Regions from separate parts of the Janibacter sp. FSL W8-0316 genome, predicted to be linked through region 3. Evidence: riboswitches for the same ligand, from Rfam matches in the RefSeq annotation. Region 3 holds a riboswitch; each other region holds the start of a gene.
What was found. Region 3 has a riboswitch for thiamine pyrophosphate ahead of thiC (phosphomethylpyrimidine synthase ThiC). Riboswitches for the same ligand answer to the same signal wherever they lie in the genome.
Positions count from the first base shown of each region.

Region 1 (8,435 bases), 370 kb from region 3:
CCGAAGCCTTGGCCAGCCTGCGGAGTCGGGGCCGGGTGGTCCGGTTCGTGACCAACGATCCCCGCCCGTCCCGCAAAGACGTCGTCCACCGTCTGGGCCGCCTGGGCGTGAGGGCCGCCGTCGAGGAGATCGTATCTTCCGGGTGGGCTACGGCGTGCTGGCTGCGCCAGCAGGGCATTACCCGCGCCTATGTGGTGGGCAGTGATGGCCTCCGCGGCGAACTCGCGGCCCAAGGCGTGGAATCCGTGGAGGGGTCTGGGGCCGAGGCGGTGGTGGTCGGTTGCGACGAGACGGTGACCTACCGGGACCTCGCCCAGGCCACCGCCCTCCTGCGTACCGGCGTGCCGTTCGTGGCCACGAACGTGGACGCCACGTTCCCCACAGCGAGCGGCCCGTGGCCGGCCACCGGCGCGGTCGTCGCAGCGATCCAGACCGCCAGTGGGCGCCGACCGGTCGTGGTGGGCAAGCCGGGACCGGAGATGTTCCGCCTGGCCCAGCGCGGGCTCCCTGCTACGACGAGAGTGGTGGTCGTGGGGGACACCCCGGCTACGGACGTCGTCGGGGCGCACTGCGCGGGCCTGCCGGCGATCCTCGTCGCTCCCGCGACGCCGAGCAGCGGCCGTCGGCAGTGTGATCCCACCGTTGCGGAGGCCACGGTCACGGGCCTGGCCGGGCTGTTTGATCCGGCCCTTGACATCGGCCCGATGCGCCCGTCGCCGTACCCGTGGCCGGACGAGGTGCGGGCGGGTGTGGCCGCGGTGGTCTTCGACGAGGCCGGGCGCGTGCTACTGGGGCGCAGGCTGGACAACGGGCTGTGGGGACTGCCTTCGGGACACGTCGAGGTGGGCGAGACTGCCGCCCAGGCGGCGGTGCGGGAGGTCGCCGAAGAGACCGGCTTGCAGGTGCAAGTGCAGCGGCTGGTGGGGGTGTACTCGGACCCCGCCTCGCAGGTTTTCGCCTATCCCGACGGGAGAGTGACCCAGTTCGTCACCACCACCTTCGCCTGCCTCCCGCGCGGCGGTCAGATGCACCCTGATGGTGTGGAGACCTCACAGGCGGGTTTCTTCTCCCCGGATGAGCTTCCGGCACCGTTGCTCCCCATGCACCCGCGGTGGCTCACCGACGCCCTCTCAGGCGACACAGGACTCATCGACTGATAGGACGCATCCCCTTCGGGGCGCATGGTGTCAAAAGCGCTGGCGCTTCTCGTGCGGAGCACCGGCCTGAGCGCGCCGTTTACCTTGATCAACCCCGGGTCCGGTCTCCCACCGTCCGAGCAACACCACCGGACGGTAGGAGTCTCCAGGGCGGCGACCAGCTCTCGAAAGATCATGATGAGCGCGCGCCCAAGGGCGCACCGACCAATGACCTCAGATGGGCCAGGTCTCCTGCCGGTGGGCGGCGTCCCAGAACATCCACTCGTACTGGGTGGCGCGGTGGAACGCGGTGTGCATGCGCGCCAGTGTGCCGGGGCTGGCCTGGTCGGCGAGGTGGTCCACGATGTCCCGGGCGGTGTCGGTGGCGGCGGTGAAGTCTGGATCGCCGTAGGTGGCGATCCAGTCCCCGTACGGGTGCGTGCTCAGGTCACCGACGGCGGCCTTCAAACGGGTGCCGACGTCGTCGTAGACCCAGAAGCACGGCAGGATGCCGGCCGCGAGGACCGGGTAGTTTCCCGCTGTCGCGAGGCTCAGCAGGTAGGAGGTGTAGGCAACCGTGGTCGGTGAGGGCTCGGCGGCGGTGAGGTCGGTGACGTGGGTGGCGTGCAGCTGCCGCTCGACCTCGACCACCTCCCGCGCGGCCTGCGCCCAGAATGCCATTTCCTCCGACGCCTGGGCCTGAGCGGCGGCCGCGGCCAGGACCCGGCCGTAGTCGGCCAGGTAGAGCGCGTCCTGGGCGAGGTAGTGCCGGAACGTCTCTTCCGCCAGGGTCGCGTCGCTCAGCTGGTGCAACAAGGGCAGCGCGTCGATCGCCTCGCGGACCCTGGCCGTGCGATGCCACGCCACGGTGCTGAACACGCCAGTGTCGTCGTGGTCGCGAATCGTCTCGGGCATGGAGGTGTGTGGGCTGGTCATCGGTCGCTGTCCTTCCAGTCGTTCTCGTCTTTCCAGATGTCGTGGCAGTGGTGCACGGGGCCGGGTCCGTGGCCGATGTGGAGCGCGTCGGCGGCCCGCAGGGTGCCGGTGAGCCAAGTCTTGGCCTGGCGGGTGGCCTCTAGCAGGGACCCGGTGCGCGGGGCGAGTGCGGCGATCGCGGAGGACAGGGCGCACCCGGTGCCGTGGGTGTTGACCGTGGCTACCCGCGGGCCGGTCAGCAGCTGCTCGCCCGCGTCGTCGAGCCACAGGTCGGTGGCGTGTGCGTCGCCGCCGAGGTGGCCCCCCTTGACCAGCACCCGCGCGGCGCCCAGCTCCCGGAGCGCGATGGCCTGGGCGCGCATGGTGTCGAGGTCTTCGGCGGGGTCGGCGTCGAGCAGCACGGCGGCCTCGGGGACGTTCGGCGTGATGAGGGAGACGTACGGCAGGAGTTGGCGCATCGGCTCGACGGCGTCCTCGGCCAGCAGCCGGGAACCGGCGGTGGACACCATGACGGGGTCGAGGACCACAACCGGCACCGCGTCGGAGCGCTTGTCGAGGAAGGCGAGGACGGTCTCGATGGTGGCCGCGGAGGCGAGCATCCCGATCTTGGCGGCGTCAACCGCCACGTCGTCTACGAGGGTGTCCAGCTGGGCGCGGACGAAGTCCGCGGGGACGACGTGGACACCGGTGACTCCCTGGGTGGACTGGGCGGTCAGTGAGGTGAGCACCGCGGTGCCGTAGGCACCCAGTGCGGAGAAGGTCTTGAGGTCGCCTTGAATACCGGCCCCGCCGGAGGGATCGGAGCCGGCGATCGTCAGCGCGATCGGTGGGCGGGGGTTCACGGTTGCCCGTCCCACGCGGCCCGCAGGCTCGCGGCCGCCACGGCTGGTTCCTCCGCGGCGCACACCGTCGAGACGACCGCCACGCCGGCGGCGCCGCTGTGGCGCAGCATGCCGGTGCGTTTCGTGGTGATGCCGCCGATGGCGACGACCGGCCACGGGCTCGCGGCGGCCACCGCAGCCACCCCGCCCGGGCCGATCGGAGTGCCGTGGTCAGGCTTGGTCGCCGTCGGCCACACCGGTCCAACGCCGAGGTAGTCCAAGACGCCGTCACCGAGCCCGCGTGCTGTGCGAACCTGCTCGATCGTGCTGACCGACAGCCCGACCATGGCGTCCGGCCCGAGCAACTGCCGGGCCTGAGCAGGCGGCATGTCGCGCTGACCGACGTGGACGCCGTCGGCGCCGATGTCCTGAACGAGGTGGACCCGGTCATCGATAATCAGCGGCACCCCGGTCCCCGCCAGCACCTCGCGGACCGCCACGCCGAGGGCGACGAAGTGGGCGTCGGTGGCGCCCGGGTCACGCAACTGCACCACGGTGACTCCGCCCGCGACCGCAGCCTGCACGGTCGCGGGCACCCCCCGTGGGCCGCACAAACCGGTGTCGGTGACCAGGTAGAGGCTGAGGTTCACCGGTCGGCGGGTCACCGGAGCACCACCTTCTCGGTCAGCTCCTGCGGGTTGAGGGTGGCGAGAGAGTCCAGCAGCGCAACGGCGAAGCTCCCCGGCCCGGCGGCACGCTCGGCCGCGACCTCGGCGGCCACGGTGTACGTCGCGGTCGCGGCCGTGGCGGCCAGGAGCGGGTCGTCGGTGGTGGCGGCGAAGGCAGCCATGAGCGCGCCCAGCGCGCACCCACCGCCAGTGACCTGGGTCAACCATCGATGGCCGTTGGCCACCCGCACCAGCCGGGTGCCGTCGGTGAGGTGGTCGACCTCCCCGGAGACCGCGACGATGGTGCCGTGCTCCCGGGCCAGCGCCCGGCCGGCGTCGAGGGCATCCTCGGCGGCGTCGACGCTCTCCGGACCCCGCCCACCGCTGCCCCCACCGGCGAAAGCGAGAATCTCTGAGGGGTTGCCACGGACGAGTGCCGGGGAGGCGTGGGCGAGCAGGTCGACGACAACCCGGCTGCGCCAGGCGAGCCCACCCACCCCGACCGGGTCGAGCACCCACGGGGTGCCGGCCGCCGCGGCGGCACTGACCGCGCCGTGCATCGCAGCCACCGTCGCCTCTTGGGGCGTGCCGAGGTTGACCAGGACCCCGTCGGCGACGGCGGCGAACGGCCCGGCTTCCTCCGGGTTGTCCACCATCGATGGACTGGCGCCGACCGCGAGCAGGACGTTCGCTGTCCACTGAGCGACGACGACGTTGGTTAGGCACTGCACCAGCGGGGCATGCCCGCGCATCGCAGCCAAGGCCTCGCCCACAGCGGCAGCATCGAGTGGGACAGTAGGGACGGAAGAAGGTGCCGACATCGGCGACGTTCCCTTCGCTAGTACGAACTAGATCAGGTTCAACGGGTGTGATCTCAGCCGTACCAGCACGGCACCCCGCGTCATTCACCAGCTTAACATCCGCACCGTTCCCAGCACCGTGCCCTCGCTTCAGCGATCGCAAAAGGGTCGCGCCTCGGACCGTCCGGGCGTGCTGTCACCAGTGCCCGGCTGCGCTACGGCGTTCCTTGGCCGCCGCAGCCCTCACCATGGCGCCTCACCAGACAACGGCTGCGCAACCTTAAAATGTGCAGTCGACTTCGGACACTCGTGCAGTGGACTTCGAAAACTGACATTCACCGCACGGATCAACGCGAGGGTGTCGCATTCGACCCGCCCGCGTTAGGATCGCAGTAACACCCGTCAAACGCGACGATAGGAGGGGCGATGCTCATTGGCTACGCCCGCGTCTCAACTGAGCGGCAGGACCTCGCTGCTCAGTTGAAGGGTCTGGCCGACCTGGGCGTCGACGCCGATCGGATCTACACCGACAAGCGCACCGGGAGGTCGATGAAGAACCGGCCCGGACTGACCCAGGCGATCGCCGCCCTTCGTCTGGGGGACGTGCTCGTGGTGACCAAGCTCGACCGCCTCGCACGGTCGGTGCCCGACGCGCGCGACCTCGTCGGTCAGGTCTACGAGAAGGGAGCTGCCCTCCAGCTGGGATCGTCGCTGCACGACGCGGAGGACCCGGTCGGGAAGTTCCTGTTCAACGCGCTGGCGATGGTCGCTGAGTTTGAGGCCGACCTGAACCGGCAGCGCACGCTCGAGGGCCTGGCGATCGCGCGCGAGCAGGGCCGGCTCAACGGGAAGCCGCCGAAGCTCAACGAGCGGCGCACGAAGAAGCTGCTCCAGGACTACGAAGCCGGCACCGCGACCGTGGGCCAGCTCGCCGAGGACTACAACGTCTCTCGGGCAACCGTGTACCGCACGCTCAAGCGCGCCAAGGCGGGTGTCCGCGCTGCGCACGGCGCTGGGACTCGTCCGCCAGGCGAAGACGCGAGAGGCGTCTCGCTCAATTGATCCCAGCGCGTAGATTGACCTGCGACATGAACACTTCACCCGTTTCTCGACGCCACGTGTGCTTCGGCGCGGCAGCGTCGGTCGTCGGACTGCTCTCTGGATGCTCAAGCGATCCGAACTCTGCCGCGGAGCAGGCCAAGAGACAACCAGACCGCGGCTATATCTCGGGCGATGGCAGTCTGCACCTCCTTGCCCCTGGGGAACGAGACGATGCAGTCACCCTGAGCGGAACGACGCTCAAGGACAGGCCCTGGGGCATTCATGAGCACCTCGGTTCCGTGGTTGTGGTGAACCTGTGGGTGTCCTGGTGCGGACCCTGTCACGAAGAGGCCCCAGACTTGGTCGCCGCCTATCGTGAGTTCCGCAAGGAGGGGTCCGACGTCGAGTTCATTGGCATCGACTACCGGGAATCATCCCTCGACACCGGTCGAGCCCAAGCGCGGTCATGGGGCCTGCCGTACGACTCCATCTACGACGCGAAGGGCGAGACCGCCTTGCAGATGCAGGGCAAACTCGCGGCGCAACCCTCCACCGCCGTGTTGGACCGAGAGGGTCGGATCGCAGCAGTCGTACTGGGCGCGATCGACAAGAACACCTTGGTCGGGCTGGTCCGAGACGCCTTAAGAGAGGGCTAGATCATCTGACTCAGACGATCTGGTACTTCACCTTGTACACCGTCTCGCCAGGGTCGCAGGCGTAGGTTGACCAGACGTTACTTCCCCATACCCAGTTTCCCTCGTGCCAGGACGTCCACGAGTTGCACTGGACCTGCACCCGCATCTTGGTTCCGCCGTTCAGCACGGCGCACTTGGCATAGCCCTTGTTGTATGTGCTTGAAGGCCATTCCGCAGCCACACCTTGCGCTGTCACAGGACAGCGGCAGGATCAGAAGTAGGGAAGTAGGCCTCGCCAGCGTATGCGGGCCACGATCAAGATTGGAGATCGAGATGAACGACGACAGTTCCCCCAGTGGCGCCAGCACTCCTCGTGGGCGAGGTGCGTGGAATGACAAGTATCTCAGTGTCCTTATCTCACTCGTTGACGCCGCCACTGAACCCGTGGCGAAAGGGGAGAACGCGGTGACTCTCCTAACCCCAGGTGGATTGGTCACCGGAACCCCTGTCCCTCAGTGGCAATACGCCCACAACCTCGCGCCCGTCCCCGCAGACGGAGGACCCCCGTTCGAGCCATACGGGAGGGACTCCAAAAACTATGCCCAGCGGGCGCGGAAGTTCCAAGACGACCGCGAAGCAGGTGTCGAGCCCTCCGAAGAGGAGAGGGCCTTCCTCGACGAGGAATCGCCGTCCGAGTACTTCATAACCTTGGGCTGGGCACGGTTCCTCTTCCACCCCTCCAACCTCACGTCTGAGTCGTGGATTCGCGTCCGCCGCGACGACATCATCGCGTGGCACCCGGGAACTCTGGAGGTGTCGCAGTGAGCACCCTTCCGCGTGGCTAGCATTCACCCATGGGTTACTACGAGCTTTTGCCGACTCCCGATGATCTTTCCGAGGAATTGGCGAAGGCAGGACTGACCGCCGCGCAACGCAAGGAAGCGCTCGACGCAGTCGCGTACTTCCTGGGTGAGCACAGCGACTACTACAAGAGCGAGTTTCAGCGGGTCGGGGAAAAAGAGGACCGCGGATCTCACGACACGCTGAGCAAGCTCTCCCGGGAAATTCGCGAAGCAGCAGACGCCGTCTCTGACAGCGCCTCCGCCGGCTAGCTCAGCCCCAGGCGACGTCGACCTCATGGGTGGGGAGGTTGCCTGGCGGGCCGCTCGCCGATCACGGGCTTGACGCCTAGGTGTCAACAAAACGCATAAACCGTTCACGTCAGCGAAAAATGCGAACATAACGCATAAACCAGTGATAGCATCGAGTCATGCGAAGCGAAGCCCCTCCCCTTCTGCCGATTCTGCGATCGCACACCCAAGGCAAGGTCCTGGCTGCGGTCCTGCTGCACCCTGACCGCGAGGTCACCCAGACCGAACTGGCCAAGGTCGCCGGCATCCCGCAGAGCACTGCGTCGGGTGAAGTTGCCCGCCTGGTCGAGGCCGGCGTCTTCACCTCCCGGCGCGTGGGCCGTGCGACGCTGCTGCGCGCCAACCCCCGAGGGCGACTGACGCCCACGCTCACCCAACTGGTCGCGATGACCTACGGACCCCTGGAGATCGTCGCGGACGAGTTCGCCGACCTCGGCGCGGATGCAGTCGTGCTGTACGGCTCGTGGGCCGCTCGCTGGCACGGAGACCCGGGTGGGGAGCCTGGCGACGTCGACGTGCTGGTCCTCGGCGACGTCGACCGGGCCTCGGTCTACGACGCCGCCGGCCGCGTCGAGGAGCGGGTCGGGTTCGAGGTCAACCCCGTGATCCGTCCCGTCTCCAGCTGGTCAGATGACGCGGCGGACCCGCTCGTCGACGACGTCCGGCACAAGCCCTACGTCGTGGCCCTGGGGCACGTCGCCGAGCCGGCGCAGGTGGCGTGATGGCGCCGCGGTGGTCGCGCGGGGAGAGCGACATCGAGGCGATGGTCTCCAGGGGCGACCTGGAAGGCATCAAGGGGTCTGCGACCGATGGCGGTCGGTTGCTCGACGAGGCGCGCACACGACTGCGCACGGGCGAGAACGCGGCCGACGACCCCTCAGGGGCCTTCACTCTGGTCTACGACGCCGCACGGCTGGCGTGCACGGCACTGCTCGCCCAGCAGGGCTTGCGACCGACTCGCTCTGGAGGTCACGTGGGTGTGCAGGAGGCCATGCGCGCACAGTTCGGCGACGGCTTCCGAGACTTCGGCTGGATGCGCCGGCGACGCAACGAGGTCGAGTACCCCTCAACCCCGGACGTCGCGGTCACCGACGCCGAGCTGCGCGACGCGATCGCCGCCACCCGCAAGATGATCGACCACGCGGACAAGCTGCTGCCCAACCTCGGCATGTTCTAGGGGCCCGCATCGGTGGCGCGGGCGATTGGGCCACGGCTACCGCCGAATGGGTCGACTGGTTCAACCACAC
Region 1 covers NZ_JBBOQX010000001.1:2,528,671-2,537,105, forward strand. The annotation lists gene NYE39_RS12410 (HAD-IIA family hydrolase) at 1-1,157, shown strand, start outside; gene NYE39_RS12415 (TenA family protein) at 1,371-2,072, opposite strand; gene thiD (bifunctional hydroxymethylpyrimidine kinase/phosphomethylpyrimidine kinase) at 2,069-2,914, opposite strand; gene thiE (thiamine phosphate synthase) at 2,911-3,558, opposite strand; gene thiM (hydroxyethylthiazole kinase) at 3,555-4,382, opposite strand; TPP riboswitch at 4,374-4,470, opposite strand; gene NYE39_RS12435 (recombinase family protein) at 4,788-5,423, shown strand; gene NYE39_RS12440 (TlpA family protein disulfide reductase) at 5,450-6,058, shown strand; gene NYE39_RS12445 (hypothetical protein) at 6,371-6,862, shown strand; gene NYE39_RS12450 (hypothetical protein) at 6,892-7,149, shown strand; gene NYE39_RS12455 (winged helix-turn-helix domain-containing protein) at 7,308-7,910, shown strand; gene NYE39_RS12460 (hypothetical protein) at 7,910-8,365, shown strand.
Region 1: it holds a riboswitch for thiamine pyrophosphate, as region 3 does, so the genes downstream of both, thiM (hydroxyethylthiazole kinase) here and thiC (phosphomethylpyrimidine synthase ThiC) in region 3, are expected to answer to the same signal.

Region 2 (10,179 bases), 960 kb from region 3:
GGCTACCGGGCGCTCGAGGGCACCTTCCTCGGCGGCTGCATCTTCTCCGGTCGGTCGGCGGGCCGGACGATGGCGCAGGACCTCGGCGACTGAGCCGTCATCGGAGGTGACCCGGGTATAGCGTGGCGCGGGTCACGACCGAAGGGGGATCGCTGCATGTGGGCAGCGCTGCGGCACCGCAGGGGGCAGGTCGTCGCCCTTGCCCTCGTCTCCGCGCTCGTCGCGACGTGCGCCGCCTTCGCGCCGATCTTCGCCCGCAGCATCGACCAGGGACTGCTGCGGACGCACGTGACCCAGGCCGACGCCGAGCAGACGGCGACGGCGATCTCCCGACCCCGCACCGCTGACGCGCGTGACGTGCTGCCGGCCGTGGTGGCCGAGCAGGTGCCGGCAGAGTTGGCGGCGGTCTCCGGCGACCCGGTCGAGGCGATGCGCCAGTCCACCCGGGTGGTGCCCGAGGCCGGCAAGCAGGCCTCGCCTGTCGTGCTGCGCTCGCGGACCGACGCCTGCGACCACCTCGAGGTCGACGGCCGGTGCCCGCAGGCGGCCGGCGAGATCCTCGTGTCCGGTGCCGACGCCAAGGCCTGGGGGTGGAAGGTGGGGACCGCGCTCGAGATCCCCGACGACACCTACCCCGGCCGCTACCCCAACGTCGACGCAGAGCCGCCCCCGATCGACCTGACAGTCGTCGGCACCTACACGGTGCGCGAGGACCCGGGCTACTGGCTCGGCGACCGCCCCGACGGCAAGTCCGGGGTGACGACCCCTGACCTGGACAACCTGCCCCTGGTCGACGACCTCATCACCACCGAGGCGACCTTCGAGGGGGTGCTGCCCAAGGCGACGATGCTCGTGGTGCTGCCACTCGACCCGCAGGCCGCGACGCTCGACTCCCTCCCTCTGGCTGCGCAGGCCGTGGAGCGGATGCGTGAGGAGCACCCGGAGCTCGACGTCGACGACACCGCGACGTCCCTCACGGACGGCATCGCGGCCGGGCGGGACCAGACGGCGGTCATCGTCCCCTTCGTCACCATGCAGCTGGCGCTGCTGTCCGTGCTCGTCCTCTTCCTCGTGGCCCAGTCCGGCGTCGACCAGCGCCGCCACGACGTGGCCCTCGCCCGACTCCGCGGCCGCTCCCGCGCCGGAGCCCGCCGACTGCTGCTCACCGAGCTCGTCGTCCCGGTCGTCCTCGGCCTGCCGATCGGCTTCGTCTGTGCGGTGCTGCTCGCGGTGCTCGTGCGCCGGTCCATGCTGCCTCGCGGCATCCCCTTCGAGATCCCGCTCGCGGTCCTGCCCTGGCTCCTCGGGTCCCTCGTCGTCTCCGTGCTCGCCGTCGCCCTCGCGGCACGGCCGGTGCTGCGCGAGCCGGTCAACGACCTGCTGCGCTCGGTGCGGCCGTCGTCGGCCGGCGGGTCGGTCGTCGTCGAGGTCGTGGTCGTCGTGCTCGCCGTCATCGGCGTGGCCGGGCTCGCGACGGGTGCCCTGAGCGGGCCCGCGGCCCTGGCGACGCCGACCCTGCTCGCGATCGCCGTCGGTGTGCTCGCCGCCCGCTTCGTGCCCCGCCTCGCCGCCCGCCGCGCCCGCTCGGCCATGCGCCGGGGGAGGGTGGCGGCCGCGGTCGCGGGTCACGCCGTGGCCCGGCGACCGGCCGCCCGCCGGGTCCTCGTCGTCACGACGGTGGCTACTGCGCTCGCGGTCTTCGGGGCCAATGCCGTCGTCGTGGCCGACCGCAACCGGCTCGCCCGCGCCGAGCTCGAGACCGGCGCCCCGGCCGTCGTGTCCGTCGACGTCGCCACCGCGCCGGAGCTGCTGTCGGCTGCGGGCACCCTCCAGGAGGCGGACATCGCGGCCGTCCCGGTCGCCATCATCCAGCCGCGGGACAAGGACGCCGAGGCGACCCTGGCGACCGACCTCGACTGGCTCTTCAGGGCGGCCAACCCCGATGCCATCGCCGACCTCGACCCTCGCCCCCTCGCCCTGCCCGACCAGAAGCCGATCGAGGTCCCAGGACGCACCGCGACCTCGCGGGTCTCGTGGGACCTGGCGAGCGAAGGGAGCGAGGATCCGCCCGAGCTGGTCCTCGACATGAGGACCGGCACCGGCGACAAGCGGTCGGCCCGGCTGACGACGCTCGGGCCGAAGGCCCGCGGCAGCGCCCGGGTCGACGCCGATCTCTTCTGCACCGACGACTGCCGGGTCGCGGGCATCCGGGTCGCGACCTCGGGCTTCCCCGGCAGCTCCGTCGACGGGACCGTCGAGGTCGCCGGTCTCGCCGTCGACGGCAAGCCCCTGCCCGTCACGGGTCCGCGGACGTGGGACTCCGACGCGCCCGCCGCGGGCAGCTCCTGGCTGACCGTCACGCCGAAGGGGGACGACCTTCACCTCGAGGTCGCAGCGCTCGACGGCGCGGACGTGACCGCCCACGTGGCCGACGTGCCCCGGCCACTCCCGGCGATTGCCGCCGGCGCGGACGCCGAGGTCGACGATGTCCGCTCGGTGACCGACGTCGCCGGCGGCCAGACCGAGATCGAGGTCGCGCAGGTCGTCGACGCGCTGCCCGCGGCGACCGACCACGGGGTGCTCGTCTCCCTTCCGGCGCTCGCGCGCACGAGCGGCGAGCTCGACACCACCCGCACGCAGCGCCAGATCTGGCTCGGCGACGCCTCGCCGGCGACGATCGAGCGGGCGCGCGACCTGCTCGGCGACGCCGACGTGCCCGTCCGATCGGTGACGACGACGGCCGAGGCCGACCGGGTCTACGACCAGTCCGCGTCGGCCTGGGGGCTGCAGCTCGCGCTGCTCGGCGGTGTGCTCGCGGTCATCCTCGCCGCGCTCGTCCTCGTCGTCCTCGCGATCACCGGGTGGCGCTCCAGCGCCCGCGACCTCGCCGCGCTGCGGGTGAGCGGGGTGAGCTCCCGCGCGGTCGGGCGGGCCCTGCGCACCGAGCACCTGACGAGCGTCGCCGTCGGCGTGGTCCTCGGCGCGCTCTGCGCACTCGTCGGGTCGTGGATCGCGCTGCCCGAGCTGCCGCTCTTCACCACCCCGGCCGCGGTGCCAGTGGCCGATCTCGCGCCGGCGTGGCTCGCGGTCGTCGCCGCCACGCTCGTCGTCGCGATCGTCCTGCTCGTCGTCGCCCGCCTCATCGCCGGGGCGATCGGGCGCCGGGTGCGACTCGGCGCGGCCCAGGGGGAGGCGACATGAGCGGGCTGCCCGTGCGCACCCACGGACTGGTGCACATATACCGTGCCGAGGGCCATGACGTGGCCGCGCTCTCCGGGGTCGACCTCACCGTCGCCGCGGGCGAGCGGATCGCCCTGCTCGGCCCCAGCGGGGCGGGCAAGTCGACGTTGCTCGCGCTCTTCGGTGGGCTGCTGCGACCGAGCGCCGGCCGGATCCACGTCGGCGACCACGAGTTGTCGGTGATGAGCGAGGCGCAGATCGACGCCTTCCGGTCGGGCGAAGTCGGCATCGTCCTGCAGGGCGCGGCTCGCAACCACCTGCCATGGCTCACGGCGCGAGGCAATGTCGCGTTCGCCCAGGGGGCAGCGCGGCGCACCGGGCGCAGCGTCCCTGCCGTCGACGAGCTGCTCGGCCTGCTCCGGCTCGACGAGGTGGCCGACCAGCCGCTGGAGTCGCTCACCCCCGGCCAGCTCCAGCTCGCGGCCCTGGCTGTCGCCCTCGCCTGCGGGCCGGGGCTCCTCCTCGGCGACGAGCCGACGAGCCAGCTCGACCACGACGCCCGCGACGTCGTCCTCGAGGCGATGGCCGAGGTGGGGCGCACGCTCGGCACGACGATCGTCGTCGTCACCCACGACCCCGACGTGGCCAAGGCCTTCCCCCGCACCGTGACCATCCGCGACGGCCGGGTCGGCGGTGAGGGACGCAGCGGCGAGGAGTACTCCGTCGTGGCCGCCGACGGGTCGTTGCCGCTGCCGCCGCCGGCACTCGAGGCCTTCCCCCCGGGGACCCTCGTGCGCGTGCACCGCACCGACGACGGGGCCTGGCAGCTCCTCGTCGACGAGGAGGAGGGGCGATGAGCGAGCCGATGAGCGAGGACCTCGTGCTCGAGGACGTCGCGGTGCGCTACGGCGACGTCATGGCGGTCGAAGGGGTCCGTGCGGTCGCGCGTCCCGGAGAGATCACTGCCGTCACCGGGCACTCCGGCGCCGGCAAGACCACGTTGCTGTGGGCGGTCGGTGGACTGCTCGAGCCAGGCTCGAGCGGGCGGATCCGACTGGGGGAGAGGCAGATCGGTGACGAAGCCGGCTCACGCGATGCCGGTGCCGTGCTCATCCCCCAGGGCAGCGCCCTGGCCGAGGTGCTCACCGCCCGCGACAACATCGCGGTGCCGCTCGTCGCGGCGGGCATGTCCGGTGGCGACGCCGGCGAGGCCGCTGACCGGGCGCTCGCCTCGGTCGGGCTCCACGAGCACGGAGGCCACCTCGCGGAGGAGCTTTCCGGCGGTCAGCGGCAGCGCGTGGCCGTCGCCCGGGGACTGGCGCTGTCCTCCCTTCGCCTGGCGGCGGGGAGCCTGGTGCTGCTCGCCGACGAACCCACCTCGGAGCTCGACCACGACACCCGCGAGCAGGTCGTCGTGCTGCTGCAGGACATCGCCCGCCGGGGCGGGATCGTCCTGCTCGCCACGCACGACCCCGAGGTCGCCGAGGCTGCGGCCGCCCGCTGGCACCTCGACGAGGGCCACCTCCAGACCGCATTGCCGTAGGGCAATGCGGGGTCCAGAGTGCATTGCCGTTGGGCAATGCGAGAGGGGGAGGGTCGCGGGCCGCATTTCCCTCAGGAAATTCGAAGGGTGTCAGGCGGTGAGCAGGATCTTGCCGATGTGACCGCTCGCCTCGAGCTCGCGGTGGGCGTCGGCGGCGCGCTCGAGCGGGTGGGTGCCCTGGACGATCGGGCGCACGGCGCCGTCCTCGATCAGCGGCCACACGTGCTCGCGGACGGCGGCGACGATCGCCGCCTTTTCCTCGGCGGGACGGGCCCGCAACGAGGTCGCGATGACCGCGGCGCGCTTGCTCAGCAGCTTGCCGAGGTCGAGCTCGCCCTTGCGGCCACCCATGAGGCCGATGACGACGAGCCGGCCCGACGTCGCGAGCAGGTCGACGTTGCGCGGGAGGTACTTGGCGCCCATGAGGTCGAGGACGACGTCGGCCCCGTGACCATCAGTCGCGGCGCGCACCTCCTCGACGAAGTCCTGCTCGCGGTAGTTGACGAGGATCTGCGCGCCGAGGTCGCGGCAGACGTCGAGCTTGGCCTGCGAGCCGGCCGTCACAGCCACCCGCGCACCGGCGGCCGTGGCGAGCTGGATGGCCATCGTCCCGATGCCGGAGGACCCGCCGTGGACGAGGAAGACCTCGTCGGGCTGGAGGTTGGCGGTCATGAAGACGTTGGACCAGACCGTGCACGCGACCTCGGGCAACCCCGCGGCATCGGTGAGGGAGACCCCCTTCGGCACGGGCAGCAGCTGCGCCGCCGGGACCCGGACCTGCTCCGCATAGCCGCCACCGTCGACGAGGGCACAGACCTCGTCGCCGACGGACCAGCCCTCGACACCCGGACCGACCTCGCGGATCGTGCCCGAGACCTCGAGGCCCGGCAGCGGCGAGGCGCCCGCGGGCGGCGGGTAGTGCCCCAGACGCTGCATGACGTCGGCGCGGTTGACGCCCGCGGCGACCATGTCGACGACCACCTCGCCGGGGCCCGCGGACGGCGCCTCGACCTCGGTGACCTGCAGGACGTCGGCGTCACCGGGCTCGGTGATGGAGATGCCCTGCATCACGACTCGAGCCCCAGCTCCTTCTCGACGTCCTCGCGCATCGGCTTGGGCAGGTGACCGGCGGACCTCTGGTAGATCGCCGCCGCCTGACGGGTGGTCATCGTGCGGGCCAGGCCGACGGCCAGACCGGCGAGGGCCGCATAAGCGAGGGCCTCCCCGAAGGAGGTGTTGGGGTTGGTCGGGTCGATCTCGGTGTCTCGGCCGGCCTTCTTCCACACCTCGGTGATCACCTTGTTGGCGACGATGCCGGCGAGGATCGCCGATCCGCTGCCCAACAGCTTCCACACCACGTTGCCCATGAGGGGTCCTTTCGCCACGCGTGAGAGGTGGTCACGGTCCGCGCCACCCGGTACGGGACCAACCCTGCCACAGGCCTATGCTGGAGGGGCACGACAGGGGAGCGCAACAGCGCTGAGAGTGCGGGCGACCGCAGACCCTCGTACCTGATCCGGTTCGCACCGGCGTAGGGAGTCGAGTCTCACGGACCGTCGTCGCCGGACGGCCTCGCCGTCGCGGGTGGCGTCGGCCCGCCCTGTGGAGTCACACCACACAGGAGAAGCACACATGTCCACCACGAAGTCCACGGGCGCGACCCGCGCCGGGACCGTCCTCGCCACCCGCCCGCTCATGGGTTGGCGCACCGTCGACCTGCTGACGATCGCCTTCCTCGGCGTCGCCTTCGGTGTCGCCTACTGGGGCTACGGACTGCTCTACAACGGACCCATCTCTGCCCTCGGCCTGGCCTTCCAGCCGCTCTTCGGGCTCTTCGTCGGGTTCTGGTTCATCGCCGGCGTCGTCGGCGGGCTGGTCGTGCGCCGGCCCGGCGCCGCCATCGCCTGCGAGCTCATCGCCGCGACCGTCTCCGCGCTCTTCGGCAACCAGTGGGGGGTCACGACGGTCGTCTCCGGCCTGGCCCAGGGGATCGGCGCCGAGCTGGCCTTCGCGATCTTCGCCTACAAGGCCTTCGGCCCGGCCGTCGCGCTGCTCTCCGGTGCGCTGTCGGCACCGCTGGAGTGGGTCTACGAGATCTACTGGTACTTCGTCGACTGGACCTGGGCGTGGAAGCTCGCCTACCTGCCGCTCATGGTCGTCTCCGGCGTCGTCGTCGCCGGGCTCGGCGGGTGGCTGCTCACCCGCGCGCTGGCGCAGGCCGGTGCGCTCAACCCCTTCCCACCCGGCCAGGAGGTCCTCGAGCGGAGGGCCGTCTGATCCACGAGCGGACGAAGGGGGAAACCCCCGGCGACGTCGGCCTCGCGGGCGGTGGTGAGGTCGTCGTCCGCGACCTCACGTGGCGGCCCGTCGGTCGACGCGAGCCCGTGCTGCGCGAGCTCGACCTCACGCTGCGCCCCGGCGAGCGGGTCCTGCTCGTCGGGCCGAGCGGGTCCGGCAAGTCGACCCTGCTCCGGGCCCTCGCCGGCCTGCTGCTCACCGTCGACTCCGGTGACCTCGTCGGCGAGGTACGGGTCGACGGGGCCGCGCCCGGCGAGCGTCCCGGTGCGGTCGGGCTCGTGCTCCAGGAGCCCGGCTCGGGCACGGTCGCGGCGACCGTGGGGCGCGATGTCGCCTTCGGGTTGGAAAACGTGGGTGTCCCCGCCGGCGACATGCCGGCCGTCGTCGACCGCTGCCTGGCCGCTGTGGGGCTGGGGGACCTGCCGCGCACCACCCCGACCGGCGCCCTCTCCGGTGGGCAGACCCAGCGGTTGGCGCTCGCCGGTGCCCTCGCCCTCCAGCCGGCCCTCCTGCTGCTCGACGAGCCGACCGCGATGCTCGACGCCGCCTCGGCCGCCCGGGTCCGCGACGCCGTCGTCACCGGCGCGGCCGGTCTGACGACGGTCGTCGTCGAGCACCGGATCGAGCCCTGGCTCGAGCACGTCGACCGGGTGCTCGTCCTCGGCCGCGACGGGCGGATCCACCACGACGGGTCGGCCGCCGAGGTGCTGGCCGAGCACGGTGAGGCGCTGGCCGCCGACGGCATCTGGGTGCCGGGCGTGCCGGCTCCTGAGCCGCTGACGATCGACCTCGGCCCCCTCGCCCGTGCGGTCGAGCCCGGGGCGACGCTGCTCACGAGCGAACCGCTCGTCGTCGAGCGAGCGCGCAACCACCTCGATGGCAGCAGCGAGGTGACGACCGCGCTCGTCACCGACGCGCCGCTCTCCCCGGCCGCGGGCCGGGCCACCGCGCTCGTCGGACCCAGCGGTGGGGGCAAGTCGACGTGGCTGGCGGCGCTCGGCGGGCTGGTGGCGCCGTCGTCGGGACGGGTGCTCGCCGACGGACGGTCGGTCGGGGACCTGCCCGCCACCGAGATCGCCCACCTCGTCGGGTGGGTGCCGCAGTGGAGCTCCAGCGCGCTGCTCGCCCGCACCGTGCTCGACGAGGTGCTGCTCACCGGCCGCACCCTCGGCACCGCTGACGAAGGGGAGGCCCGTCGCCTCCTCGAGGTCCTCGGGCTGGAGCACCTCGAGCGGGCCGACCCGCAGACTCTCTCCGGTGGCGAGCAGCGTCGGCTGGCCGTCGCGGCCGCGCTGGCCCACGGCCCGGCCGTGGCCCTCGCGGACGAGCCGACGGTCGGTCAGGACCGTGGCACGTGGGCGGCCGTCGTCGGCCTGCTCACCGCCCACCGTGACCGCGGCGGTGCCGTCGTCGCCGCCACGCACGACCCCGACCTCGTCTCACTCGTCGACGAGGTGCGGCAGGTGCGTCCGCCGGAGACCGAGCCGTCCCGGGAGACGCCACGGGCCGTGCTGTCCGCGTGCGGGCCGCTCGCGCTCTTCGCCGCGGCCGCGATCCCCATGGCGGCCGCCGTCCTCTCACCCGGGTGGCGGGTCTCGCTCGTCATCCTGGGCCTGCTCGTGCTGGGCGCCGTCGTGGGCCTGAGCAACCTGCCCGGCCGCGGCGCCGGCTGGACCGTCCCGGGCCGGTGGCGCGGTCTGGCGATCCGACTCGTCCCCGCCCTCGTCGGCGGTCTCGGCGTCGGCTGGTCCACCTGGTTGCTCGGGTCGCGCGACGTCGAGGTCGCGCTCTCGGCCGCGCTGCGGCTGCTCGTCATCGTCGTGCCCTCGGCGATCCTCCTCGCCTTCGTCGACCCCGACGACCTCGCCGACCACCTGGGCCAGCGGCTCCGGCTGCCGGCCCGCCCGGTCGTCGCGCTGGGCGCGGCGTTGCAGCGGGTGCAGACCTTCGGCGTGGCGTGGACCGAGGTCGGCTGGGCGCGCCGGCTGCGGGGCCAGGGCGTGACCTGGCGCTCGCCGCGCAGTGTCGTGGCGCACCTGTGGGCCTCGACCTTCGGGATGCTGCTGCGCTCGCTCGGGTCCGCGGCCACGCTCGCCGTGGCGATGGACGCTCGTGGCTTCGCCGGCGCCGGTCGGCGCACCTGGGCCACCCGGGCCCCGTGGCGCGCGGCCGACACGGTGGTCGTGCTCGCCTCGCTCGTGACGGTGCTCGTCGCGCTGCTCGCCCGCTGACGGTTCAGCAGGAGCCCTTGATGTCCTCCTGCCAGGCGATCCGCCAGGTGTCGGTGTTGGGCCAGCTGCGGTTGAGCACGTGGAAGCTCACCGGTCGCGGCCCCTTGCCCCCCGAGCCCTTGACCTTGGTCCCGGAGGCGTTGACGAGGTGGGTGCCGCTCTCGTCGATGCAGGCCCTGACCTTGACGAAGGGAGGGATGGCCGTGCTCTTGATCGGGGCCGGGTCGAGGTCGATCTTCGTCGCGGTCGGGTCACCCACGAGCTTCGTCTCGCCCTTGCGGGTCTGCTTGTCGACGGTCAGCTCGGCCGCGTCGGCGAGGATGGCCGTCGCCTCGGTGCCCTCGGCGAAGCCGATGGAGGCCTCGGTGGTGTAGTGGTCGGGCTGGGCGAGGATGGTGTTGCGGCCGTTCACCCACTGGTAGACGCGCTGACGCGCGCGGTCGGAGGCGACGTCGTCGGCGTCCACCGACGTCGTCTGGCTCTGGTCGACGAGGTCGGGTGGCAGGTGCTCGTCCTCACGATCACCGTCACCGCAGCCGGCGAGGACCGCTCCCAGGGCAAGCACCACGGCCAGGTGCCCTCCGCGACGGGGTCGGGTCACTTGTTGACCACCTGGTTCTCACCGATACGGATCCACAGCGACTGCTTGAACTCGGTCTGCATGCGGCCTTCGCCGTTGGCATCCCGGTAGTTGATGTTCCAGTAGGTCGTGATGCGCACGAGGTAGTTGCCGGGCTTCTTGTACTTGTGCCCGCAGTCGGGGGTCTGCTCGGCCTTGCGCCGGGCGAAGGGCTCGCTCTTGCCGCAGGTGATCGACGTCCCGTCGCCCATCTCCCACTTGACGTGCGTCACGCCGGCGTCGACAAAGTAGCCGGTGTCGGGGTCCTCGACGAGCGGTGGGTCCCACTGCGAGTCGAACAGGGCGCG
Region 2 covers NZ_JBBOQX010000001.1:1,936,979-1,947,157, reverse strand. The annotation lists gene NYE39_RS09595 (FAD-binding dehydrogenase) at 1-93, shown strand, start outside; gene NYE39_RS09590 (FtsX-like permease family protein) at 157-3,201, shown strand; gene NYE39_RS09585 (ABC transporter ATP-binding protein) at 3,198-4,037, shown strand; gene NYE39_RS09580 (ABC transporter ATP-binding protein) at 4,034-4,723, shown strand; gene NYE39_RS09575 (NAD(P)H-quinone oxidoreductase) at 4,814-5,791, opposite strand; gene NYE39_RS09570 (DUF4235 domain-containing protein) at 5,791-6,090, opposite strand; TPP riboswitch at 6,176-6,278, shown strand; gene NYE39_RS09565 (ECF transporter S component) at 6,356-7,000, shown strand; gene NYE39_RS09560 (ATP-binding cassette domain-containing protein) at 7,108-9,252, shown strand; gene NYE39_RS09555 (hypothetical protein) at 9,257-9,853, opposite strand; gene NYE39_RS09550 (hypothetical protein) at 9,850-10,179, opposite strand, start outside.
Region 2: it holds a riboswitch for thiamine pyrophosphate, as region 3 does, so the genes downstream of both, NYE39_RS09565 (ECF transporter S component) here and thiC (phosphomethylpyrimidine synthase ThiC) in region 3, are expected to answer to the same signal.

Region 3 (10,179 bases):
GCTCGACCTCGACACCGAGACCTGCTCGGCGCTCGCCGAGCGGATGCGCGCCACTCCTGCCCCGTGGGAGGTCGCGCTGCGCACCGACACCCCGCGCCTGGTGCCGACCCTCGTCCTCACCGGCGACGACCGACCGATGTACACCGAGGTCGCGCAGGCACTGGCGGCGAAGGGGGCAACCCACCTCGTCCTGCCCGGGGCCGACCACCGACCCCAGGACCACGACGAGGGCTGGGCCGCGATCCGCGACTTCCAGGTGCAGCACCAGCGCTGACCCGGCCCTCCGGGCCCGGCGGGCCGGATCTCAGCTCTGCTGGTGGAGCACCGCGACCGGGCAGGTGGCCAGGGCGAGCACCCGCTGGGTCACCGACCCGAGCAGCAGCCCGCGGAACCCGCCGCGACCGCGCGAGCCGACGAGCAGCAGGTCGGCCCCCTCGGCGATCTTGACGAGGGAGTCGGCGGCGCGACCGTGCAGCACCTCGACGGTGACGTCGATGTCAGGGTGCGCTGCCCGGTCCTCGGCGATGGTCCGCTCCGCCATGTCGCGGTAGCGCTGGTCGACCGTCTGCCACTCGGGGCTGCCCGGCTCGGTGACGACGACGCCGTTCTCGACCTCGACGTTCCACGAGGTCACGGTCGTGACCTTGCGGTCCCGGACCTCGGCCGCCTCGAGGGCGTGACGGAAGGCCAGCCGGCTGTTGTTGCTGCCGTCGATGCCGACGACGACGCGACCGTCCCCCGTGGTCCCGACGTCCTCGGGCACGAGGACCACCGGGCACGGGGTGTGCGCGACGACGCTGAGCGAGGTGGTGCCGAGGACGATGCGCTCGGCCTTGTTCTTGCGGGCGGAGCCGACGACGAGCACGCGCGCCCCCTCGGCGGCGTGCAGCAGCGCGCCCGACGGCGACCCGGTCGGCAGCGCCGTCGTCACGGCCAGGTCGGGGTGGGCCGCGGTGACCCGATCGCGCGCCTCCGTGACGACCTTGGTCGACTCCTGCTCGACCCGCTCGACGATCTCGGGGCTGGTGAGCAGCTCGCCGTAGGCGGACAAGGGGGTGCCGAGGTCGACGGCGTGCACGAGGTGCAGCGGCGCCGCGAGGGCGGTGGCCTCGGCAGCCGCCCAGTCGATGACGGCGTCGTCACGGTGGCTGCCGTCGAGGGCAGCCACCACGGCGTCCGAGGGCGTCGGGGTGTCGTGGGTGCTCGCGTCGCTGCTCATGCCCCCATTGTCCCCATGGAAGGGGCCGTGCGGTAGGAGAGATCAGCCCCAGTTCGTCAGGCCGGCCCGATCGTGGCTTCCGTCGGGCCACACCGCCCGGACGATGCCGGCCGCGGCGAGCGCCTTGCGGCAGCCGGGGCACGGCGGGTCCGTGATGTAGGCGGTCGCGCCCTTGGTGTCGCGCGTGGCGAAGAGCAGCGCGTTGACCTCGGCGTGGATCGCGATGCAGAAGCCCTCGGTGCCCGGGCGGTCGTAGTCGCCCAGGCCCGGGACGGCGTCGTAGTCGAGGCGGCCCCGCGGGCAGGCACCCTCGAGGCAGTCCGGCTCCCCCGGCGCCGCGCCGTTGTAGCCCGTCGCGATGATCCGGTGCTCGATCGTCAGCACGGCGCCGACCCGTCGGCGCGTGCACTTGGCGCGGGCGGCGACGGCGCTCGCGATTCCGAGGAAGTAGTCGTCCCAGGTCGGCACGCTCGGGGTGGTGGTCTCGTCGGGCACGGACCGATCCTAGGCACTGCGGCCCATCGTGATAGACCGCTGGGGTGACCAGCCACGAGACGACGCGACGGACTCCCCCGTTCGGCCCGGTCCTCGCGGTCCTGGCGGTGGCGCTCATCTCGATCAACCTGCGCCCCGGGGCCTCCTCGGTCGGACCGCTGCTCGAGGAGGTGCGCACGGCACTGGCCATCGGGCCGACCCTCGCGGGCGTGGTCACCGCGCTGCCGGGGTTCGCCTTCGCCGTCGCGGGCGGCGGGGCCGTCGCACTCGCCCGCCGCGTCGGTGTCTCCGCGGGCATCACGCTCGGCGTCGCCGCGGTCGTCGTCACCCTGCTGGCCCGGGTGCTCACCGACTCCGCCGGGGTCTTCCTCGGGCTCACCGCGCTCGGCCTGGCCGGCATGGGGCTGGGCAATGTCCTCGTCCCGGCGTGGATCAAGGCGCACTCGAGCGACGGCGGGGTGCGCCTGATGACCATCTACTCGATGGGGCTGACCGTCGGCGGCACCCTCGGCCCGCTCCTCGCCGCACCGGTCGCAGCGGTGGCGCCGGGTGCCTGGCGCGGCGCGCTCGGCATGTGGGGCGTGGCCGCCCTGCTCGCCCTCGTGCCGTGGACGATCATCGCGCTGCGCGACCGGGTGCACCGACGTGCCGCCGGCGAAAATCCCACCTCGCGCATCTGGCACTCCCCCACGGCGATCGCCCTCACGGTGCTCTTCGGCGTGCAGTCGACCAATGCCTACGTGCAGTTCGGCTGGCTGCCCCAGATCTATCGCGACGCCGGGCTGTCCGCCGGCACCGCCGGCGTCTACACCTCGGTCCTCGCGGCCCTGGGCATCGGGGGCGGCCTGCTCATGCCGACCGTCATCGCCCGCAGCAGCGACCTGTCCGCGTGGATGATCGGCTTCGGGGCGCTCGCCATCGCCGGCTACCTCGGGCTGCTGCTCGCCCCGACGACCCTGCCCTTGCTGTGGGCGATCCTGCTCGGGCTGTCCGGCTTCGCCTTCCCCACGGCGATCTCGCTCATCACCGCCCGCAGCCGCGACCCGCACGTCACCGCCCAGCTGTCGGGCTTCGTCCAGCCGGTCGGCTACCTGCTCGCCGGCATCGGCCCCTTCCTCGTCGGCGTGCTCCACGAGCTGACCGGCGGGTGGACCCTCGTGCTGTGCCTGCTCATGGCGACCGGCGTCGGCATCGCCCTGGCCGGTCTGCGCGTGGCCCGACCGGTCTTCGTCGACGACGAGATCGGCCTCAGCGCCCCCACGCGCTGAGGCAGGCGGCGGCCGCGGCACCCGGGTCGGCCGCGCCCATGACCTCGCGGACGACCGCGACGCCGGCGACACCCGTGCGCGAGAGCGGCGCGACGTCGGCGAGCGTGACGTCCCCGATGGCGACGATCGGCAGCCGCGTCGCCGCGACCCGAAGGGGGTACCCCTCCAGCCCCACGGGTGGCCGGCCGACGTCCTTGGTCGGGGTGGGTCGGAAGGGCCCGCTGCCGAGGTAGTCCGGCCGGGGCGCGCCGGTGCGGGCGTCGGCCTCGCGGACGTGCTCGAGGGTGCCGGCGGTCAGCCCGACCAGCGCGTCGCCCCCGAGCAGGGCCCGCGCCTCGGCGACCGGCAGGTCGGCCTGACCGAGGTGCACCCCGTGGACCGGGGCGCCCCGTCGACGGGCGGCGTGGGCGACGTCGGCACGGTCGTTGACGAGCACGCGCGTGCTCGGCGCGGAGTCGGCCACGGCGGACGCGACGTCGAGGACGAGCTCGAGCAGGTCGCCGGCGAGCAGGTGCTTGGCCCGCACCTGGACGACGCCGGCCCCGGCGGCGGCCGCCGCAGCGGCGGCCCGCACGGTCGTCGGGCCGTCGCCGGAGGTGACGAGGTAGAGGCGCCAGTCGATCAGGTCCACGACAGGTCCACCTCCGCGGCGACCTCATCGCCCGTCACCGCGTCGAGGGCGTCGACGAGCGCCACCTTGAAGCTGCCCGGCCCCATCGGGCCCACCCGGTCGGAGGCGACCGTGAGCAGCGCGGTGGCCGCGACCGCCGCGGCGAAGGGGGTCGCCGCCGGCAGGTGGGCGGCCGTCAGGGCCCCGAGGAGGCAGCCGGTGCCAGCGACCTGCGTCAGGCGGGGCGAGCCGGAGGCGATGCGTGCCACCTGCCGGCCGTCGGTGACGAGGTCGACCGGGCCCGAGACAGCGACGACGCAGCCGCCGCTGCGCGCGAGCGCTCCCGCTGCCTCGGCAGCGGCGTCCGGCCCGAGCGTGCTGTCGGCGCCGCGACCGCGGCCGAGACCGCCGGCGAGGGTGAGGACCTCGGAGGCGTTGCCGCGCAGGACCGTCGGGCCGAGGGCGAGCAGCTCGTGGGCCAGCGGGGTGCGCACGGGGGCCAGGCCGACTGCCGTCGGGTCGAGCACCCACGGCACCGCGTGCTCGACGGCGACGCGGGCCGTCGGGAGCAGGCCGGCCATGCCGTCGCCGCTCAGCGAGCCCAGGTTGACGAGCAGCGCGTCGGCGACGGTGACGAGCGTCGGGGCCTCCTGCTCGCTCTCGGTGAGCATCGGGCGGGCGCCTGCGGCCAGGAGCCCGTCGGCGACGAGCGCGCGGGTCACCGAGCCGGTCGCCCCGTGGACGAGCGGTGCGGCGGCGCGCATCGCGTCGACCGCTGCGGCGATCTCGGCGCGGTGGCCGCGGGTGCGGGAAGCGCCGATCACGAGCCCGCCCGCGTCGGCACGGTCGCGATCGGCGCCACCTGCGCGACCGGGGCATCGGGCTGGGCCGCGACGCTCTCGACGTCACGGTCGAGGTCCGCGCTGGACAGCCGCGGGCCGAGCGCCCCGCACCCGGCGACGAGCAGCCCGCCGGCGAGGAGCACCGCGGCAACCGACCCGTCGTGGCCGAGCACCGGCTCGAGCGTCGGCAGCCACCACGGCCACAGGGCTGGCAGGACGATCGACAGCGAGTAGGCCGTGCCGTAGCCGGTGGAGCGCACCGGCGCGGGGAAGCGCTCGCACAGGTAGGCCCCGACGGGTCCGTAGCCGCACACGGTGACCACCTGGAGCAGGGCGACCCCGACGACGACCGGCACGACCTGCGTCGCCATCGTGCCCGCCCACAGCAGGGGTGCGACGACGGCAGCGGACAGCCCCCACCCCACGAGGAACCGTCGCCGCCCGAGGAGGGTCGACCAGTGACCGGTGAGCGACATGACGATCGCCTGGGCGACCGCGGCCAGACCCATGACGAGCGCGACGTCACCGCCGCCCAGCCCGAGGTCCGTCGACAGCCGACCGGTCGCGAGGATGACGACCATGTTGGTCATGAGCCACAGGCCGCTCATCAGGCCGAACATCTGCCAGAAGGCACCCGCGTGGGCACCGCCGAGGACGGCGCGCAGACCGACGGCGGCGGGGGCCCTCCCTTCGTCGGCCTGCTCGCGCTGGCGCACCACCTGCGGCGCATCGGCCACGCGGGCGGAGTAGTAGGCGAGGAGAGCCAGGCTGGCGAGGCCACCGCAGACGAAGGACACCCGCCAGCCCCACGCGGCGTAGTCGCCCGGACCGAGGAGGGCGAGCAGGCCCGCCGTGACGAAGGCGATCGTCGACTGCGCCCAGGGCGCCATCGACATGATCAGCCCGGACACCAGGCCGCGCCGTCGCGGGACCGACCACTCCATGGCGAGCGGGATCGCCGAGGTGTACTCGCCGGCGAGGAAGGCGCCACCGACGAAGCGCAGGACGACGACGGCGGTGATGGCCGCGACGCCGATGCTCTCGTGCGTCGGGACCGCCGCGATCGCCAGGCTGCACGCGGCGGTGCCGCCGATCGCCAGCTGGGTGGTGCGGGTACGGCCGACGCGGTCGGCGATGCGCCCGAAGAGCATCGCGCCGATGGGTCGACCGAGGAGGGTCGCGACGATGACGACGGCGCCCGCGGTGACGCCCGCGTGCGGCCCGGCGAGGGTCGCCAGCGCAGGGGCGAGGGCGACGACGGGCAGGAAGATGTTGATCTGGTCGACGTAGTTGCCGACGATCCCGGCGCGCACGGCCGCGCGACCGGTCGGGGGCAGACCGGGCACGAGACTCATCGGGTGGGCTCCTCGCGCACGTAGACGCTCGAGCCGAGCTCGACGAACTGGCGCGACTTCGCTGCCATGCCGGCCTCGACGATGGCCTGCTGGGCCGCACCCGACCCGTAGGCATCGCGGATGTCCTGGCTGATCCGCATGGAGCAGAACTTCGGCCCGCACATCGAGCAGAAGTGCGCGGTCTTGGCCGGCTCCGCCGGCAGGGTCTCGTCGTGGAAGGCCATGGCCCGCGGCGGGTCGAGGGAGAGCGCGAACTGGTCGTGCCAGCGGAACTCGAAGCGGGCGCGGCTCAGGGCGTCGTCGCGCTCACGGGCTCGGGGGTGCCCCTTGGCCAGGTCGGCGGCGTGCGCCGCGATCTTGTAGGTGACCACACCGGTGCGCACGTCGTCACGGTCCGGCAGACCGAGGTGCTCCTTGGGCGTGACGTAACAGAGCATCGCCGTGCCGTGGCGGGCGATCTCGGTGGCCCCGATCGCGGAGGTGATGTGGTCGTAGCCGGGCGCGATGTCGGTGACGAGAGGCCCCAGCGTGTAGAAGGGCGCACCGTGGCACCACTCCTGCTCGAGATCGACGTTGTCCTTGACGAGGTGGAGCGGCACGTGACCCGGGCCTTCGACCATGACCTGCACGTCGTGCTCCCACGCCCGCCGGGTCAGCTCGCCGAGCACCCGCAGCTCGGCGAGCTGCGCCTCGTCGTTGGCGTCGGCGACCGACCCCGGTCGCAGCCCGTCACCGAGCGAGAAGGCGACGTCGTAGCGCGCGAAGATCTCGCACAGCTCGTCGAAGTGCGTCCAGAGGAAGGACTCCTCGTGGTGGGCCAGGCACCAGCCGGCCATGATCGACCCGCCGCGGGAGACGATGCCCGTCACCCGCTCGGCCGTCAGCGGGACGAAGGCGAGCCGCACCCCGGCGTGGATCGTCATGTAGTCGACGCCCTGCTCGCACTGCTCGATGACCGTGTCGCGGAAGATCTCCCACGTGAGGTCCTCCGCTCTCCCGTCCACCTTTTCGAGGGCCTGGTAGATCGGCACGGTGCCGATCGGCACGGGGCTGTTGCGCAGGATCCACTCGCGCGTGGTGTGGATGTCGTCGCCGGTCGACAGGTCCATGACCGTGTCGGCGCCCCACCGCGTGGCCCAGGTGAGCTTGTCGACCTCTTCGGCGATCGAGGAGGTGACGGCCGAGTTGCCGATGTTGGCGTTGATCTTCGTGAGGAAGGCCCGCCCGATGACCATCGGCTCGGACTCCGGGTGGTTGACGTTGGCCGGGATGATCGCCCGGCCGGCGGCCACCTCGTCGCGCACGAGCTCGGGCGAGCAGCCTTCTCGCAGTGCGGCATAGCGCATCTCGGCGGTGATCTCACCGCGTCTGGCGTAGTGCATCTGGGTCACCGTGCGGCCGGCCACGGCACGAAGGGGGCGACGTGCCGGCCCGCGCCACGCCTCCGTGGCGCCGCCGCGGCGCTGGGCCGCGCGGCCGTCGTCGGCGAGGTGACGGGACCTCCCTTCGTAGGGCTCGACGTCGCCGCGGCCGGTGATCCACGCACCGCGGTGGTCGGGCAGACCGACCGCGGGGTCGGCACCGGGTCCGCTCGTGCGGTAGACGACGACGTCGTCGTTGGCGGTGCCGTCGGGGCTGTCGGCCAGCGAGATCGCGGTGACCGCGACCCGGACCGACGGGTCGCGGGGGTCGACGACCTCCTCGCGACGGTGCTGCGGGTGGAGCTCGGACTCTTCGGGTGTGCGCACGCGGGCGCCTCCTCTTCCTTCGCCGGCATGATCCGGACAGGTTCAGACGGTCCGGACGGCAGCAGTCCGATCTCAGCCCGTGCCCGGGCTCCCGCGGGGGTGCCTCGATACAACCACATGGCTACGGTGACGGCATGGCTGCCCCTCTCCCCCGCCCTCCGGTCGCCCTCTCGATCGCCGGGTCGGACCCCTCGGGCGGCGCCGGGATCCAGGCGGACCTCAAGACCTTCAGCGCACTGGGCGCCTACGGCACGTGCGTCATCACCGCCCTCACGGCGCAGTCGACCCGTGGCGTGACGCACGTGCACGAGGTGCCCGTCGACGTCGTGCGCGCCCAGGTCGAGACACTCGTCGCCGACGTGCGCATCGACGTCGTCAAGGTCGGGATGCTCTCTTCCGCCGCGCTCGTCGAGACCGTCCACGAGCTGCTGGCGAGCGGCCCGCTGGCCGCGACACCGGTCGTCCTCGACCCGGTGATGGTCTCGACCTCCGGCTCGCGGCTGCTCTCGCCCGACGCGGTCGACGCCGTGCGGGCCCTGCTCCCCCGCGCGGATGTCATCACGCCCAATGTGCCCGAGGCCGGAGTGCTCCTCGACCAGCCGCCGGCCGGGTCCGCCGCCGAGCTGCCCGAGCAGGCCACCGCGCTCCGGGCACTGGGCGCACGTCGCGTCCTGCTCAAGGGCGGCCACCTCGACGGCACCGAGTCGGTCGACGTGTGGCACGACGAGCGCGGCACGAGCGAGCTGCGCGGACCGCGGATCGCGACGACCGCCACCCACGGCACGGGGTGCACGCTCAGCTCGGCGATCGCCGCCCTTCGCCCGCGCCACGACGGGTGGCTGCCGGCGGTCCGCGAGGCACGCGGCTGGCTCACCGAGGCACTGCGCCACGGCGAGTCGCTCGACGTCGGGTCGGGGGCCGGGCCGGTGCACCACTTCCACGAGCTCGCCCGATGGAGCCAGACCATCCCCTGACCAGACCTTTACCCTTCGGCGGGACCGGAGGATCATGGCGATCGTGTCGGGGCAGGACATCGATCACTACGCCGCCGTCGTCGATCTGGTCACCGGGGTCGCCGAGGCCTCCGAGCACGTCGACGCGCGACTGGGGCGGATGAGCGACCTGCTCATCGAGCTGCTCCACTCGGACACCGGGCTGATGGTCCACGGTGCGCCCGACGGCTACGAGATCCGGGCGATCGGGCGCGGCGCCCACGAGGCCGCGCGGTCACGGATGACCGACGAGCTGAGCATCGCCGCCGGTCCCGACCCCCTGCTCGACCCCGTGCGTGCCGGTGACCTGCGGCCGACGACGGCCGGCCGCGCGCACGGCGGTCAGGCCGTCTGGCAGGCCACGCCCAAGTGCCGCGGCAGCCTCGAGATCTGGGGTATCGACCAGGTCGTCGCGCTGCCGGTGCGTGGCGGGATCGAGTTCGTCGCCTTCCTCATCGGGCGTCGGGGCGAGGACTACGGCGACGCCGACCTCGACCTGCTCACGGCGGTCCAGCCCGTCGCCGTCGGGCTCGTCGCCCTGCTCGAGCCGGAGCACCTGCCCCCGCCGGCTCTGCGCGTGGCGCAGCTGACCGACCGCGAGCGCGAGGTGCTCGCCCTGCTCGCCGCCGGCCACAAGGCCGCGACGATCGCCCGGCTCGCCGGATGCTCCGAGCGCACCGTGCACCGACACCTGGCCAACATCTACGCCAAGCTCTCGGTCACCGACCGGCTGAGCGCCGTCGTCACGGCGCAGCGGATCGGGCTGCTACCGCAGACGTGACGGGGCCGCCATGGGTAGATCTACCAATGGTCGGCCGGGCCGCGCAGGAGTGTGCTGGTCGGCACCCCGCCGGACGAGCCGGCGGCCTCGCAGATGGAGCACGACGATGAAGCACACGATCCTCGGGCGAGTACTGGGCACGCTCGCCGGCGCATCGGCCCTGGCCCTGGGAGTGGCGAGCACGGCGTCGGCCCACCACTGCTACAAGCTCGACTGGAACGACAAGGCCGCCGAGCAGCAGGCGGGCAACGGCTCGCCGTGGACGCCGCTCTCGACGCTCGGCGCGATGGTCATCGCGCAGGACGTCGGCATGCCGGAGTGCGCGGGCTACAGCTCGGTCGCGATCGACCACTGGATGGAGGAGACCGGCACGACCTCGGAGCCGCTCATCCACCTGCGGGCCACGGTCGGCGGCGGGGCGCTGCACCACAACCCGCAGGGCCGGACGGCCCGGTCCATCGGCTACCTCACCGAGGCCGACTTCACGATCCTCGAGGAGGGCCTCGGTCTGGCCATCGCGCAGTGCCAGGCCGACCAGCCGAGCTGAGCACCCGGCACCCTCGGTCAGGCCGCGACGTCGTGCAGGTGGTGCTCCACGTCGTGGAGCAGGTAGCGGCACAGGCCGGCGATCGTGAAGGGCGCGCCGTCGCCCCGGGTACCGGCGCGCCCCCACGCCTCACCTCGCACCCTGTCGAGGACGGCGACGGTGCGCTCGGTCTCCTCGGCGACCTGTCGGGCCACGACGCGCGGGTCACTGGCCCAGAACTCCCGGCGCACGGCCTCGGCCTCCCCGTCGTAGTCCGCGAAGGGGGCGCCCTCCCGGGCGAGCACGGCGCTCACCCGATCGCCGAGGACCCGGACCAGGTCAC
Region 3 covers NZ_JBBOQX010000001.1:2,900,563-2,910,741, reverse strand. The annotation lists gene NYE39_RS14380 (alpha/beta fold hydrolase) at 1-274, shown strand, start outside; gene NYE39_RS14375 (universal stress protein) at 305-1,219, opposite strand; gene NYE39_RS14370 (deoxycytidylate deaminase) at 1,262-1,714, opposite strand; gene NYE39_RS14365 (MFS transporter) at 1,759-2,982, shown strand; gene NYE39_RS14360 (thiamine phosphate synthase) at 2,963-3,613, opposite strand; gene NYE39_RS14355 (hydroxyethylthiazole kinase) at 3,604-4,416, opposite strand; gene NYE39_RS14350 (MFS transporter) at 4,413-5,789, opposite strand; gene thiC (phosphomethylpyrimidine synthase ThiC) at 5,786-7,537, opposite strand; TPP riboswitch at 7,535-7,642, opposite strand; gene thiD (bifunctional hydroxymethylpyrimidine kinase/phosphomethylpyrimidine kinase) at 7,672-8,511, shown strand; gene NYE39_RS14335 (helix-turn-helix transcriptional regulator) at 8,546-9,310, shown strand; gene NYE39_RS14330 (hypothetical protein) at 9,417-9,857, shown strand; gene NYE39_RS14325 (DinB family protein) at 9,875-10,179, opposite strand, start outside.